DNA from 4 places in the Shewanella sp. SG44-2 genome. Region 1 is predicted to be linked to each of the others. Evidence: predicted binding sites of a transcription regulator. Region 1 holds the regulator's gene; each other region holds the start of a gene.
What was found. Region 1 encodes sigma-54, which starts transcription at its own class of promoters, with help from an activator protein. Its sites were predicted from a motif close to GTTGGCACGNNNNTNGNNT; they were not measured.

Region 2: the regulator sigma-54 is predicted to act here: its motif matches at 1,581-1,599, upstream of hmpA (NO-inducible flavohemoprotein).
Region 3: the regulator sigma-54 is predicted to act here: its motif matches at 1,825-1,843, upstream of dkgB (2,5-didehydrogluconate reductase DkgB).
Region 4: the regulator sigma-54 is predicted to act here: its motif matches at 1,191-1,209, upstream of nirB (nitrite reductase large subunit NirB).

The regions. Positions count from the first base shown of each region.
Region 1 is NZ_JACJEU010000026.1:39,267-42,483, reverse strand. It holds gene rapZ (RNase adapter RapZ) at 1-454, opposite strand, end outside; gene ptsN (PTS IIA-like nitrogen regulatory protein PtsN) at 451-894, opposite strand; gene hpf (ribosome hibernation promoting factor) at 897-1,184, opposite strand; gene H5181_RS16315 (RNA polymerase factor sigma-54) at 1,210-2,694, opposite strand; gene lptB (LPS export ABC transporter ATP-binding protein) at 2,837-3,217, opposite strand, start outside.
Region 2 is NZ_JACJEU010000004.1:72,876-76,092, reverse strand. It holds gene norR (nitric oxide reductase transcriptional regulator NorR) at 1-1,478, opposite strand, end outside; gene hmpA (NO-inducible flavohemoprotein) at 1,665-2,846, shown strand; gene H5181_RS04295 (PP2C family protein-serine/threonine phosphatase) at 2,992-3,217, opposite strand, start outside.
Region 3 is NZ_JACJEU010000006.1:200,545-203,761, forward strand. It holds gene H5181_RS07065 (heavy metal translocating P-type ATPase) at 1-306, opposite strand, end outside; gene H5181_RS07070 (MerR family transcriptional regulator) at 306-752, opposite strand; gene dkgB (2,5-didehydrogluconate reductase DkgB) at 1,005-1,811, opposite strand; gene H5181_RS07080 (LysR family transcriptional regulator) at 1,941-2,822, opposite strand; gene H5181_RS07085 (MFS transporter) at 3,015-3,217, shown strand, end outside.
Region 4 is NZ_JACJEU010000024.1:19,706-22,922, forward strand. It holds gene H5181_RS15610 (glycosyl transferase) at 1-468, shown strand, start outside; gene H5181_RS15615 (ANTAR domain-containing response regulator) at 456-1,130, shown strand; gene nirB (nitrite reductase large subunit NirB) at 1,370-3,217, shown strand, end outside.

The DNA of each region.
Region 1 (3,217 bases):
ATATTTGCCTAACTTGGTCGCTTAATTCGTAGATATTTAGTGCAGAAGTGTCGATGTAGTGATCAACAATTTTTGCGATCGGCTCGAGTAAACGGCCTTCTAATTTGATCGCTTCTTGCAGTGAAATATGATTTTTAGATAATGGGTGCAATCGACGTGTTTCGCTGTAACGTTTAAGCAATACTTTGTCATTGGAATTTAAAAAGAAGCTGATAATTTCAGTGTCATTCTCAAGTAGTGCCAATTGGTCTTGAAGCACTTTACCTTGTTCTGCAATGTTACGAACATCAACACTAATCGCAACCAAATCATTGCTGCCCTTAAGCTGGGCTAATAATGTGCCAATAAGTGGTAAAGGCAAATTATCAACACAATAATATCCTAGGTCTTCTAATACTCTCAGGGCAACGGATTTTCCTGAGCCTGAACGTCCCGATACTATGACAAGTTTCATGCAGTAATAACCTGATAAAGTTCTGTTGCGTCGTGAGTTTTGCGAAGCTGTTTCAATATTTGCTTATCGCTTAACTTTTGGGCCATGCTTGATAACGTGCCTAAATGTTGTTGGCACTGGTCGGCAGGTACTAACAAAGCAAATAAAAGATCCACGGGCTGCTTATCTATTGCATCAAAGGCAATGGCTTCTTCACATTTAATAAATATCGCGATAGGGTGATCGATGGTCGTTAATCGACCATGAGGTATCGCAATGCCATTTCCTATACCTGTGCTACCCATTTTCTCTCTCGCTAACAGGCTTTCAAAAACCTCTTGCGAAGACAGGGTTGGGTACTGGGCAGCGACTAAATTGCTGATGAGTTCCAGTACTTTTTTCTTACTGCCCGGTGTGGCACAGGTAGTGCATTCCGGCTGCAGAATGGTACAAAGTTCCATCGTTAGTGTTTTGTATTCTTCTCTTTGTGTTTAATTACCTGACGGTCGAGTTTATCGATCAGGGCGTCTATTGCAGCATACATATCAGTATTTTCTGACATTGCAAAAATCTCTGCGCCATTAACGTTGATTTTAGCTTCTGCTTTTTGTTGTAATTTTTCTACATTGAGCACAACGTGTACATTATGGATCTGATCGAAGTGCCGTTCAAGCTTTGAAAATTTACCTTGGACGTATTCACGTAAAGATTCTGTGATTTCGACATGATGTCCAGTCAGACTTATTTGCATAAAAAATCCTCCATTGCCTAGTAGGTTATAAACTCTTACGTTGGTTTGAGGGCGGGATCATCATTGCTTCACGGTATTTTGCAATCGTACGACGCGCAACGTTTATGCCCTGTTCTGCCAGAAGCTGAGCCATTTTACTGTCGCTCAGTGGTTTTTTCTGGTTTTCTGCGGCAACCAGCTTTTTGATAAAAGCACGAATGGCTGTAGATGAGCATTCCCCGCCATCGTCAGTACTGACATGGCTAGAGAAGAAGTATTTTAGTTCAAACAACCCTCGTGGGGTGTGCATATATTTTTGTGTGGTGACTCGTGAAATGGTCGATTCGTGCATCTCTACTGCTTCCGCAATATCATTGAGCACCATAGGCTTCATGGCTTCTTCGCCATATTCAAAAAAGCCTTGCTGAAATTGTACAATGCAATTTGCCACTTTAAGTAAAGTATCGTTGCGACTTTCAATACTTTTAATAAACCATTTAGCCTCTTGCAGATGGCCTCGAATAAATTGACTATCCGACGGGTTTTTACTGCCTCTAGCCATGGCCGCGTATTGCTGATTAACACCAATTTTAGGCATGTTGTCTGGGTTTAACTCTACAACCCAGCGGCCATTTTTCTTTAATACAGTGACATCGGGAATAACGTATTCATCATCCATTGGGGTAATTAATAAACCAGGACGAGGATTGAGTGTCTGAATTAGAGTGATTGCGTCACGTAATTCATTTTCTTTTAGTTTTGTTTTACGCATCAATAATCTGAAATCACGGCCAGCAATTAAATCTAAATAGCCTTTAATTAACAAACGAGCATTATCGATATGTGGTGTGTCGTTAGAGAATTGTGCTAATTGAATAAATAGACATTCACTTAAATCACGTGCAGCAACACCAACAGGGTCAAAGTGTTGAACGCGTTTTAATACCGCTTCAACTTCATCAAGTTCCACATTTTCATCACCCATGGCTTCAAGAATATCTTCGGTACTTTGGGTTAAATAACCGCGTTCATCTATGGCATCAATAATGGCGGTGGCAATGGCGAGATCAGTGTCTGAAAATGGGGTAAGATTTTTTTGCCATTCTAAATGTTCGTACAAACCTTCGGTCGTTTCACCTTGAAAGGGCATGTCGTCATCGCGCATGCTCGCACTGCCTGAACCTGACATTGGTGAGGCTGTGTACACTTCGTCCCATGTGGTATCCATGGCTAAATCATCCATGGTTTCTTTGGTCATGGATTCTGCAATGTCGACAGTGGAAGTGTCTTTTTCGACATTAACAATGCTGTTGTCACTAAAGTCGGTATCCGCTTGGTCGCGATTTTCCTTTAAGGAGTCTTTTGCTTCAGAAAACTCATCTTCTATTTCAAGTAATGGATTTGAATCTAATGCTTGTTGGATTTCCTGCTGTAGCTCCAATGACGATAATTGCAGTAAGCGAATGGCTTGCTGCAATTGTGGGGTCATGGTTAAGTGTTGACCCATTTTAAGTTGGAGTGACGCTTTCATTTACCGCTTATCCCTAGATGATTTTCAATAAAAATGACAATCTCGAAACTGTAATGGATTGCCATATACATCAATGACATTTAACGTTGTTTAGGTATCGTTCAATGAAATGAGTTAGCTAGACTAAAGGCCAGTAAAGTAACTATAGCTTGAATTGTTCACCTAAGTACACAGCACGAACTTGTTGATTACTTAATATCTCATCAGGTGTGCCTTCGGCGATTAAATTACCCTGGCTAACGATATAGGCCCGCTCACAAACGTCTAGCGTTTCACGTACGTTATGGTCGGTAATTAATACCCCTAAACCGCGATTTTTAAGTTGTTGGATGATTTTTTTAATGTCGATGACCGAAATAGGATCAACACCAGCAAAAGGCTCATCAAGCAAAATAAATTTTGGATTAGCAGCTAAAGCGCGCGCAATTTCAACTCGACGACGTTCGCCACCCGATAACGACATGCCTTGGCTGTCGCGTATGTGAGTAATGTGGAATTCTTCGAGTAGATGCTCAAGTTGCTC
Region 2 (3,217 bases), on a different contig from region 1:
TCCGTCGCTAATACCGTTTGTATTGTTTGTCGTTGGTACTCATCGGTAGAATCGCGTAGTCCAAGGGTTAACACCTGCGATAATGCGGCTGCGGCATTACTGTCGTTGATAATATCAACCTCGGCTATTGCTGGTGCGACAGAATGGTTCACAACAAACTCGGAACCGAGATGAACACGGCTAATGCTAATAATGCTGGCATGACGCCCTTGCTCGCTAATAGCCCTTAACGCAGCACGGCTGAGTAAGTGTTCTAACTCGCGCACATTGCCTGGCCAATGGTATTGGGTTAACTGCTCAATCGCTGTTTGTTGCAATCTTAGTTTCGCGACGCCAAGCTGATGTTGGCTTTTTTCTAAAAAATAGCCTGCTAGTAAAATAACGTCTTTACCACGCTCGCGTAATGGTGGCACAGGTAAAGGATACACACTCAAGCGATGATATAAGTCAGCCCTAAAGCGACCTTCTTTGACTTCTAACTGTAAATTACGGTTAGTTGCGGCAACAATTCTGACATCCACTACGATGATGTTATCGCTGCCGACACGTTGAATTTCACCATTTTGCAACGCACGTAACAACTTAGCTTGCACGGCAAGCGGAAGCTCACCCACTTCGTCTAAAAATAGCGTACCACCATCGGCTAATTCAAAGCGGCCACGGCGATCACTAACCGCACCAGAATATGCGCCTTTTACATGACCAAAGAGTTCACTTTCAACAATGCTTTCTGGCAATGCAGCACAGTTAATTTGCACTAACGGTTGCTTACTACGACGTGATTGCTGATGAATACTTTTGGCAACCAGCTCTTTACCCACACCCGTTTCGCCAGTGATTAATACGGATAGATCGCTGGCGGCAACGGTATTTATCTCTGACAATAAATCCGTAATTGCGACACTGTTACCAATAATACTCGACGGGCCAGCTGTCGCTAACATGCACTGTGCCACTTGATGATTACGTTCCACTTGCACTTCTAACGCTTCAATATGTTCACTGGTACTAATCGCAGCGGCCACAGCGGCAATATAAGCACGGGTTTCGGTTGGGTTAAGCGAATCAAAGCTACCGGCTTTCATGGCGTCTAAGGTTAAAACGCCCCACGCTTTACCATCGATATAAATAGTACTGCCCATGCAATCATGCACGTGTAATTGTTCACTGCCATCATCGACTAAACCGTCGTAGGGATCGGGCAGCGTTGAGTCGGCATCAAAGCGGGTAATATGTGGGTTAGCTAAAATTTGCTGTAAGCGTGGATGGTGGTTAATCGAAAACTGTCTGGCGAGGGCTTGCTGCTTTAGCCCTACAACGGCTACTGGCACTAAATGATCATGTTTAAGTTTCAACAAGGCCACTACGTCGCATGGGATAGCGCGCTGAATCGCTAAAATCAGCCGTAAGTAACGCTCCGATTTTATCAGGTCACGATTTAAGTCTTCTACAATGTCGATAAAGGGAACAATATTCATAACAAGTCAAATTAACCCAATTTAGGTTAATTTGACATATATATTGATCTAGGTCAAATTAACCTTTATATAATTTATCCTTTATAAATCAGTTTGATAAACATTGGCACGTTATGTGTAATGTCTGCATATACAAGGTAATTGATTGAAGCTTATCGCTATTTTACTCCCTAAGAGGAATCACGAATGTTAGACACTGCAACTGTTCAAATAATTAAGGCCACTGTTCCCGCGTTACAACTGTACGCCAATGACATTACCAGCCATTTCTATCCATTACTGTTTGCACAGCATCCTGAAGTATTGCCTTATTTCAATCAAACTAACCAAGGTAAAGGTACTCAACCTAAAGCACTTGCTAACGCTGTGATTGCTTATGGTGCCAATATTGATGCGCTCGGTAACCTAAGCGAAGCCGTCAGTAAAATCGTTCAAAAGCATGTTGCATTAGGCATTTTACCTGAACAATATGACGCTGTTGGCAGTTGTTTAATACAAGCTATTAAAGCCGTGCTCGGTGATGCTGCAACAGACGAAGTGATTGATGCTTGGACCAAGGCTTACGGCCAATTAGCCAACATATTGATTGCGGCGGAAGAATCAATTTATACAGCGAAAGAGCAACAACAAGGTGGCTGGCGTGGCGAACGTGACTTTATTTTAGTCAAACGTGTAGATGAAAGCTCAGTAATTACCTCATTCTACTTTCAACCATTTGATAATCAAGGGTTACCGAGCTTTGAAGCTGGGCAATTTCTGACCTTGGTATTTGATGATATCGACGGTGTATCAATGCGCCGTAATTACAGCTTATCTGACTCTACAGGCAAAGATTATTTAAGAATTAGCGTCAAGCGTGAACCTAATGGTGTGGTATCAAATCACTTACATAACAACATTCAGCTAGGTGATAAAGTGAAACTACGTGCCCCAAGTGGCGATTTCACTTTACGCAAAAATACCAAACCGCTAATTTTACTCACTGGCGGTGTCGGCATTACTCCTGCGATTAGTATGCTCAATACTGAAGCAGGTTCAGGACGTGATATTCGCTTTATTCATGCGGCCATTAATAGTGATGTCCATGCGTTTAAACACCATGTAGATCAACTTGCCTCAACACATGACCACATAAAGCCTTTGTATGTTTACAGCCAGCCAGAACAACATTGCCAGCCTCATGCCACTGGGTTCATTGACGCATCATTGATTGCAGAGCAGCTACCAGCAGACCGCGATGTAGAATTCTATCTGCTTGGCCCTACTGGTTTTATGAAAGCAGCATTGGCCATTGCCACCAGCTTAGGTGTACCAGCAAGCCAAATTCATTATGAATTCTTCGGTCCAGCTGAATCGTTAACAGCTTAATAGCCCAACAAACCAGTGAGATAAAAAAGCCCTGAGCGTTAACTCAGGGCTTTTTAGTTTTTGATAAAAACGATTAAACCTTTGAATTAGAACGGGATATCGTCATCCTAATCTTCTCTTCTCAATAATTTAATACTCAATTAGCTTAAATAAACTGGATTGCGCACATGGTCAAATCATCCTGAAATTCAGAAAAACCACAAAACTTTTTCATTTTTTGCTCAAGATATTCCAGCATCGCCTCGGGTTCGTCGGGTGCTGCGCTGATGGCTTTTTCTAAGCGATCGAAACCAAATAATTCTTTGTGAGCATTTTGTGTTTCGATGACCACATCGGTATACACAAATAAGATATCACCCACATCAACACTG
Region 3 (3,217 bases), on a different contig from region 1:
TGCTAATGCAACGACTGTGTGTTTGATTAAGCTTTTATAGTAGGCAGCATCGGCCTGTTCTTTCTCATCAATGGCATCTGCACCACCTTGATCGTTAATCACAATTGCGTGGTAACCGGCTTGCTCAACAGCATCAAGTAAACGAGCAACGTCAACCTCTCCGGTGACCATCACACTGCGATCAGCAAAGTTCATTTCAGCCTGCTCTACTTGCGCGACGGTTTTAAGGGCTTTCTCAATTTTGCCAACACAGCTGGCACAACCTGCACCCTCTATCAATAATTGTGTTGTTGTTTGGGTATTCATCACAAAGACTCCTTATCACTAACCTGACAAGGGGTTTCATGGTTTGAATCAAATCCCTCAATTAAGTGGCAAACCATGTTACCGGTGGGTGCCAACGCTGGCAGATTTTCCCACTCACTTACGGCTTGAGTCAGCTTATTACGTAATTTTAGGGTTTCATTGAATAGTATTTCAGTTTCGGCCAACTTTTGGCTAATAAGCTGCTTCACCATGGTACAAGCGCTTTCACCGTGATCCGTTTTGGAAAAAATCACTTTAATTTCATCCACCGAAAAACCTAAGTTTCTGGCACTCATAATAAATCGCATCCGCGACACTTCTTTGTCACGATAAAATTTATAACCATTGCTAGGCGATTTTGTTGGGGCGAGCAGGCCGATTCGGGTGTAAAAACGAATTGTGTCTGTGGTAACACCCAATAACGTCGCGAGTTCACTGACTTGCATAATCACTCCTTGGGGTAACAACTGTATTGAAAAATAAGATCTACATAAATAAATCTACTGAGCATATGCAACGACTGTAAACCTATGTCTTACACCCATGTCAAGCAGCTAGCAACCCTGAAAATAAAAAACGCCAATATGATCACTCATGTTGGCGTGGATACTTGCTATACAAATCATCTAAAACTGAGTGCGAACTCCCTGGCCACTTAAGCCATTGGCACGTTCGCTAATGGATCATTCGCTGATAGATTATTGATCCCAATCAGGGCTAAAATCTGGCGCAGCTACACGATGATTTCGATCTAATTTATCGATTTCCGCCATGTCTTCAGACGGAAGCGATAACGCTAATGAGGCCATATTAGCTTGCACATTTACCAGCTTAGTTGACGATGGAATGGTCACATAACCTTTTTGACGCATCCACACTAATACCGCTTGAGCGGGTGTCATTTGATGCTTTTTCGCAATCGCGACAATAGTGTCATCAGTTAATACCGCACCATAGGCAAACGGCATATAACCTGTCACCATAATATTGTGTTGCTGACAGAATTCGACCAGTCGGTTATTTTGCAAATATGGATGTACTTCAATCTGATTGGTAAATATTGCGTCTGCACCTAAAATCTCAATCGCTTGTGTCATCTGGGCAATCGTGAAATTAGACACGCCAATACGCTTCGTTAAACCAGCATCTTGCACTTCTTTTAATGCTAGCAAATACTCGCGCATGGGTACGGAATCATCACGTAAGGGCCAATGAATCAGTAACAAATCCACATAGTCGGTTTGCAATAAAGCCAAGCTGTCATGCACGCTTTGAATCAGTTGGTCGTGGGCAAAGCGATCTGTCCACACCTTAGTGGTGAGGAAAATATCAGCTCTTGCGATACCCGATGCGTTAATTGCATCACCAACTTGTTTCTCATTGGCGTAAATCTGAGCGGTATCAATGTGGCGAGAACCCTGCTTTAGCGCCATTAACACTGAATCAAATGCCAGTTGATCTTTAAGTCTGAAGGTACCTGTGCCTAACAATGGAATAGTGGTCATATTGTCTTCCTAAAAACGGTATCTGAACCAACACTGTGCGCCAACTAACAACAGAAATAAACCGTCAACCAAGCAAATCTGTTTTGCTCAAACTGCAAATATCTACACACGATTAAATTGAGCCCTTAGTTATAAGGTTAATCTTGGTTGAATAAACTCAATAAATGCAGAAATACGTCGCGCCACAATAGACGATTTGTAATACACCGCATTCACTTGTTCACGTTCTATGTGAGTAAACTTCTCCGACTGAAGTATGGGCACTAACCGACCCGCCGCGAGATCATCATTAATCATAAAACTTGAAAGACACGCAATGCCATTACCTGCCAGTGCTAGTTGACGCAAGGTTTCTCCATTGCTGGTGCTGATGGTAGGGGTAATAACATCGCAACCTTTTAGCGGCCAGTGATTCAATATTTTAGGTTCGGTAAACCCAAGTAACTCGTGGCAAGCCAAATCAGACACTTTTTGTGGCACACCTCTACGCGCTAAATACTCAGCGGAGGCAACAATATGTAAGGCACTTTTACCTAATGGTCGAGCATGCAAGGTTGAGTCTGCCAGCTTACCGATTCTAATGGCCACATCGGTTCGCTTTTCGAGTAAATCGACGTAACCCTCGTTCGAGGTCAATGCTAATTCAATGTCTGGATAAGCGGCGCGAAAGTCTTTCATCAAAGGCACTAATTGATGAAACACAAACGGACTTGCCGCGTCCACACGCAAACGTCCTTGCGGTAGTTCACCACGACGTACGAGTTCATCTTCTGCGCGTTGTAATTGTTGTAATCCACCCCGAACAGATTCGACAAATTGGCGGCCTTCATCGGTTAACTCAACACGCCGAGTGGTGCGATTGAGAATGGTGACCCCGAGCTGTTGCTCTATTTTACTTACCGCGCGTGACACTCGTGCAACCTGAATATTGAGTGCATCGGCCGCTGCAGAAAACCCGCCGCAGTCGACCACCATCAGCAATATATCTAAATCATCTGAACGCGTAAGCATGCATACCTCATCTTGTGCTGTGTCGATCTAAAGAGTCGCTCTAACATCATTGTTTATTGCATTTATAGCAAAAGTCATTTGCTAAACATACTGTTTTTAACAACATATGTCTAATCAATAATGACGCCCATCAACTGACTGACACATTTATCGCGACGGTAAATCCTAGCGACAACCTAAGAGGAACACATTATGCCGTTAGCTTTACTCGCATTGACGCTTAGCGCCTTTGCTATTGGAACCACCGAATTTGTCATTGTGGGGTTAATCCCCACAATGGCACAAGATCTTAACGTATCATTACCCTCAGCTGGCTTATTGGTCAGTCTTTACGCATTAGGTGTCGCCATTGGCGCACCTGTACTCACCGCATTAACCGGTAAATGGAATCGCAA
Region 4 (3,217 bases), on a different contig from region 1:
GGCAGTGTGGCTATTTTTAAAGGTTTACAAGGTGAAACCGAGTGTAATCCAAGAGTGGCTACCACGATAACTGTCGTCAACGGACAGACAGATAATATAGCGGTATCGAGCTTATCTATCCCTACGTTATTAGAAGGTTTTTCTGGTGCAAAAGTGGGCCAAGCTGAATTGTCTAGCGACATTCTTGCGCTTTTATGGCGCGAACAAGAACCTTTTTCTGCTGATGCGCTGACATCATTAATGTCACGCACCATGATTGAGCAAGCATTTAGCAGTGTTACGGCCACTTTGGCTACTGTGCTGCTATTACTTAGCCGTAAATCAGCTATGACGGAACTCAATACAACTGCAATTATTACAACAGAACAAGCAGTTAATTTAAGCCAACAATGTTGGACAAACCGTTTTAATACAGCAGATAGTCCACTAAAACAATGGCAGAACAGGGAGTTGTTATGCGCAGTTTAATATTTTGTGACTCGAGTTTCTCGGCCGTTCCAGTAGTCGATTGTGAAGTTGTACAGTATCAGGCTTGTTTGGCTGCGTTTGGACATGTCACGGTGCTGACTTCTGTAAGCCAAGTTGAGCAACGATTACACCAACAAACATTTGATACCTTGTTGATATTAACCGACACATTGCACGCTCAAATCCAAGCACTAATCCAACGTACATTAACAAGCAAGCCTATGGTAATAGTTGTCAATGCCAAAACATGGCAGCAGACAGCATTAACCGAGTTACTTGATTGTGGTCGCATCACTTTTATTCCAGAAATATTAAGCGTTAACCGCTTAACCAGTGTTATTAGTTTGGCTCAAGCACGTTTTGATGCAGCCAGTAAAACGCTAGCCGAATTTAAGAGATTGGATGATGAAATTCGCCGCATTAAATTGCACAGTCAAGCAAAATTAATTGTTATGGCGCAAGGATTTGATGAAGCGAAAGCACATCAAATTATTCAACAACAAGCGATGCAAAAAGGGTTGTCTTTGGCACAAATGTCGGCACAAATTATTGCAGTGGCCAGTCCGCAAAAAAGTCAGGTATCACCAGTCACTTTAGCAATGAGCAATGATGGTGCGCCTCATGTTGGTGCGGTTATCCCTAAAGTGGACATGCAATTGTAAAAACATAAAGGTTGTTGAGTTTTAATTTATTCTGAATCAAGTAGTTATAGTTTTTTATTTGTTGGCATAGAGCCTGCAACATCACAGTATGATACTGAATGTCGATAATGGTTTTAATCCATTTAGATTCAAACAGTAAAATTTAAAAAATCGGGATTGTAACTGGCAATGGCGCCAACTCTTTAAGCGGAGTTGGCGCCATTTTGCGTTTTACGGTCCAAGGTATGAAGGAGTTGGATATGGCAGTCTCAAAACCCAAGTTAGTGGTCGTTGGTAATGGCATGGTTGGTCATCATTTTATTGAGCAATTGTGTAGTTTAGGACTCAATAAAACGTTTGACGTACACGTGTTTGGCGAAGAGCCGCGTCCAGCTTATGACCGAGTGCAGCTGTCAAAATATTTTGAGACCGGTAGCGCGGATCCATTGATGTTAACCAGTGCGCAAGATTATCAAGATTGGGGCATTACGCTTCACTTGAATACACCTATTACGGCAATTGATATTGCCGCCAAAACGGTGACCAGCGCGCAAGGTGACCATTATTCTTATACCCGTTTAGTACTTGCAACGGGATCATTTCCGTTTGTACCACCGATACAGGGTAACGATCGCGCTCAGTGCTTGGTGTATCGCACCATTGAAGATCTTGAGGCGATTCAAGCTGCAGCCCAAAACAGCCAAGTTGGGGTGGTGGTTGGTGGAGGACTATTAGGCCTAGAAGCCGCCAATGCCATGATGCAGCTTGGGGTAAAAACTCACGTTGTAGAGTTTGCGCCTCAACTGATGCCCGTTCAGCTAAATGATAAAGCGGGTGAATTACTGTGCAGTAAAATCGAACAGCTCGGTGTGAGTGTACATACCTCAAAAGCGACTACTGCGATTATCGACGGTGAAACGGCAATACACCGCATGACCTTTAATGATGAGTCTTATCTTGAAACTGACATGATTGTGTTTTCTGCCGGTATTCGTCCACAAGATTCATTAGCTCGAGTTTCAAATATCTGTATCGGTGAACGTGGCGGCATTGAAATTGACGATTACTGTTTAACCTCAGCGCCTGATGTTTACGCCATTGGTGAGTGTGCGTTATGGCAACAAAAAATATTTGGTTTAGTGGCACCTGGTTACCAAATGGCCCGAGTGGTCGCTTCGCATATTGCTTCATTAACATCTAATAGCGTGTCGCAGTCATTCACTGGCGCAGACATGAGTACCAAACTTAAATTATTGGGTGTTGATGTGGCCGCTATTGGTGCTAGCCGTGGTTTTGATAACGCACAGTTTGTTGAGTTATCTGATAACCAAGCGGGTATTTATAAAAAATTATGGTTAGACGAAACCGGTAAATTTTTAAAAGGTGCAGTGCTGATTGGTGATAACAGCGATTACAGCCGCTTGCTCGATAGCTATTTGTCTCAAGACGAGATTGAAGGTTCCGCAGTTGAGTTATTGCTAGCCGGTGCAGAAAACGAAGCCGATTTAAAAGACACTTCTATTGTGTGTTCTTGTCATCAAGTGACCAAGGGCGACATTGTTGAAGCCGTGACCGCTGGCAATCATAAAATGGCTGAAATCAAATCATGTACTCGTGCAGCATCGGGTTGTGGTGGTTGTGCACCGTTAGTTCAAAAAATTATTGATCAAACCTTACAAGCAGCAGGGCTCGACTTTAATGCTGGGATTTGTGCCCATTTTGATCATGACCGACAAGCCTTGTATCACTTATGTCATGTCGAAGGCATTAATGATTTCAATACCTTAATCACTCTGCATGGCAAACCTTCAGCCAGTGGTCACGCATATGGCTGTGATATTTGCAAACCTGCAGCCGCGTCCATATTTGCCAGCCTACAAAATCATTATGTGCTGGATCAAAATCTGGGTCATGTGCAATTGCAAGATACCAATGATGCTTACTTAGGCAACATCCAAAAAGACGGCACTTATTCTATTGTGCCGCGAGTCGCTGGTGGTGAAATCACTCCAACTAAACTTATCGCCATGGGCCAAATTGCTCAAGAATATGACCTCTATACCAAGATAACGGGTGGCCAACGCATTGATATGTTTGGTGCAACCTTG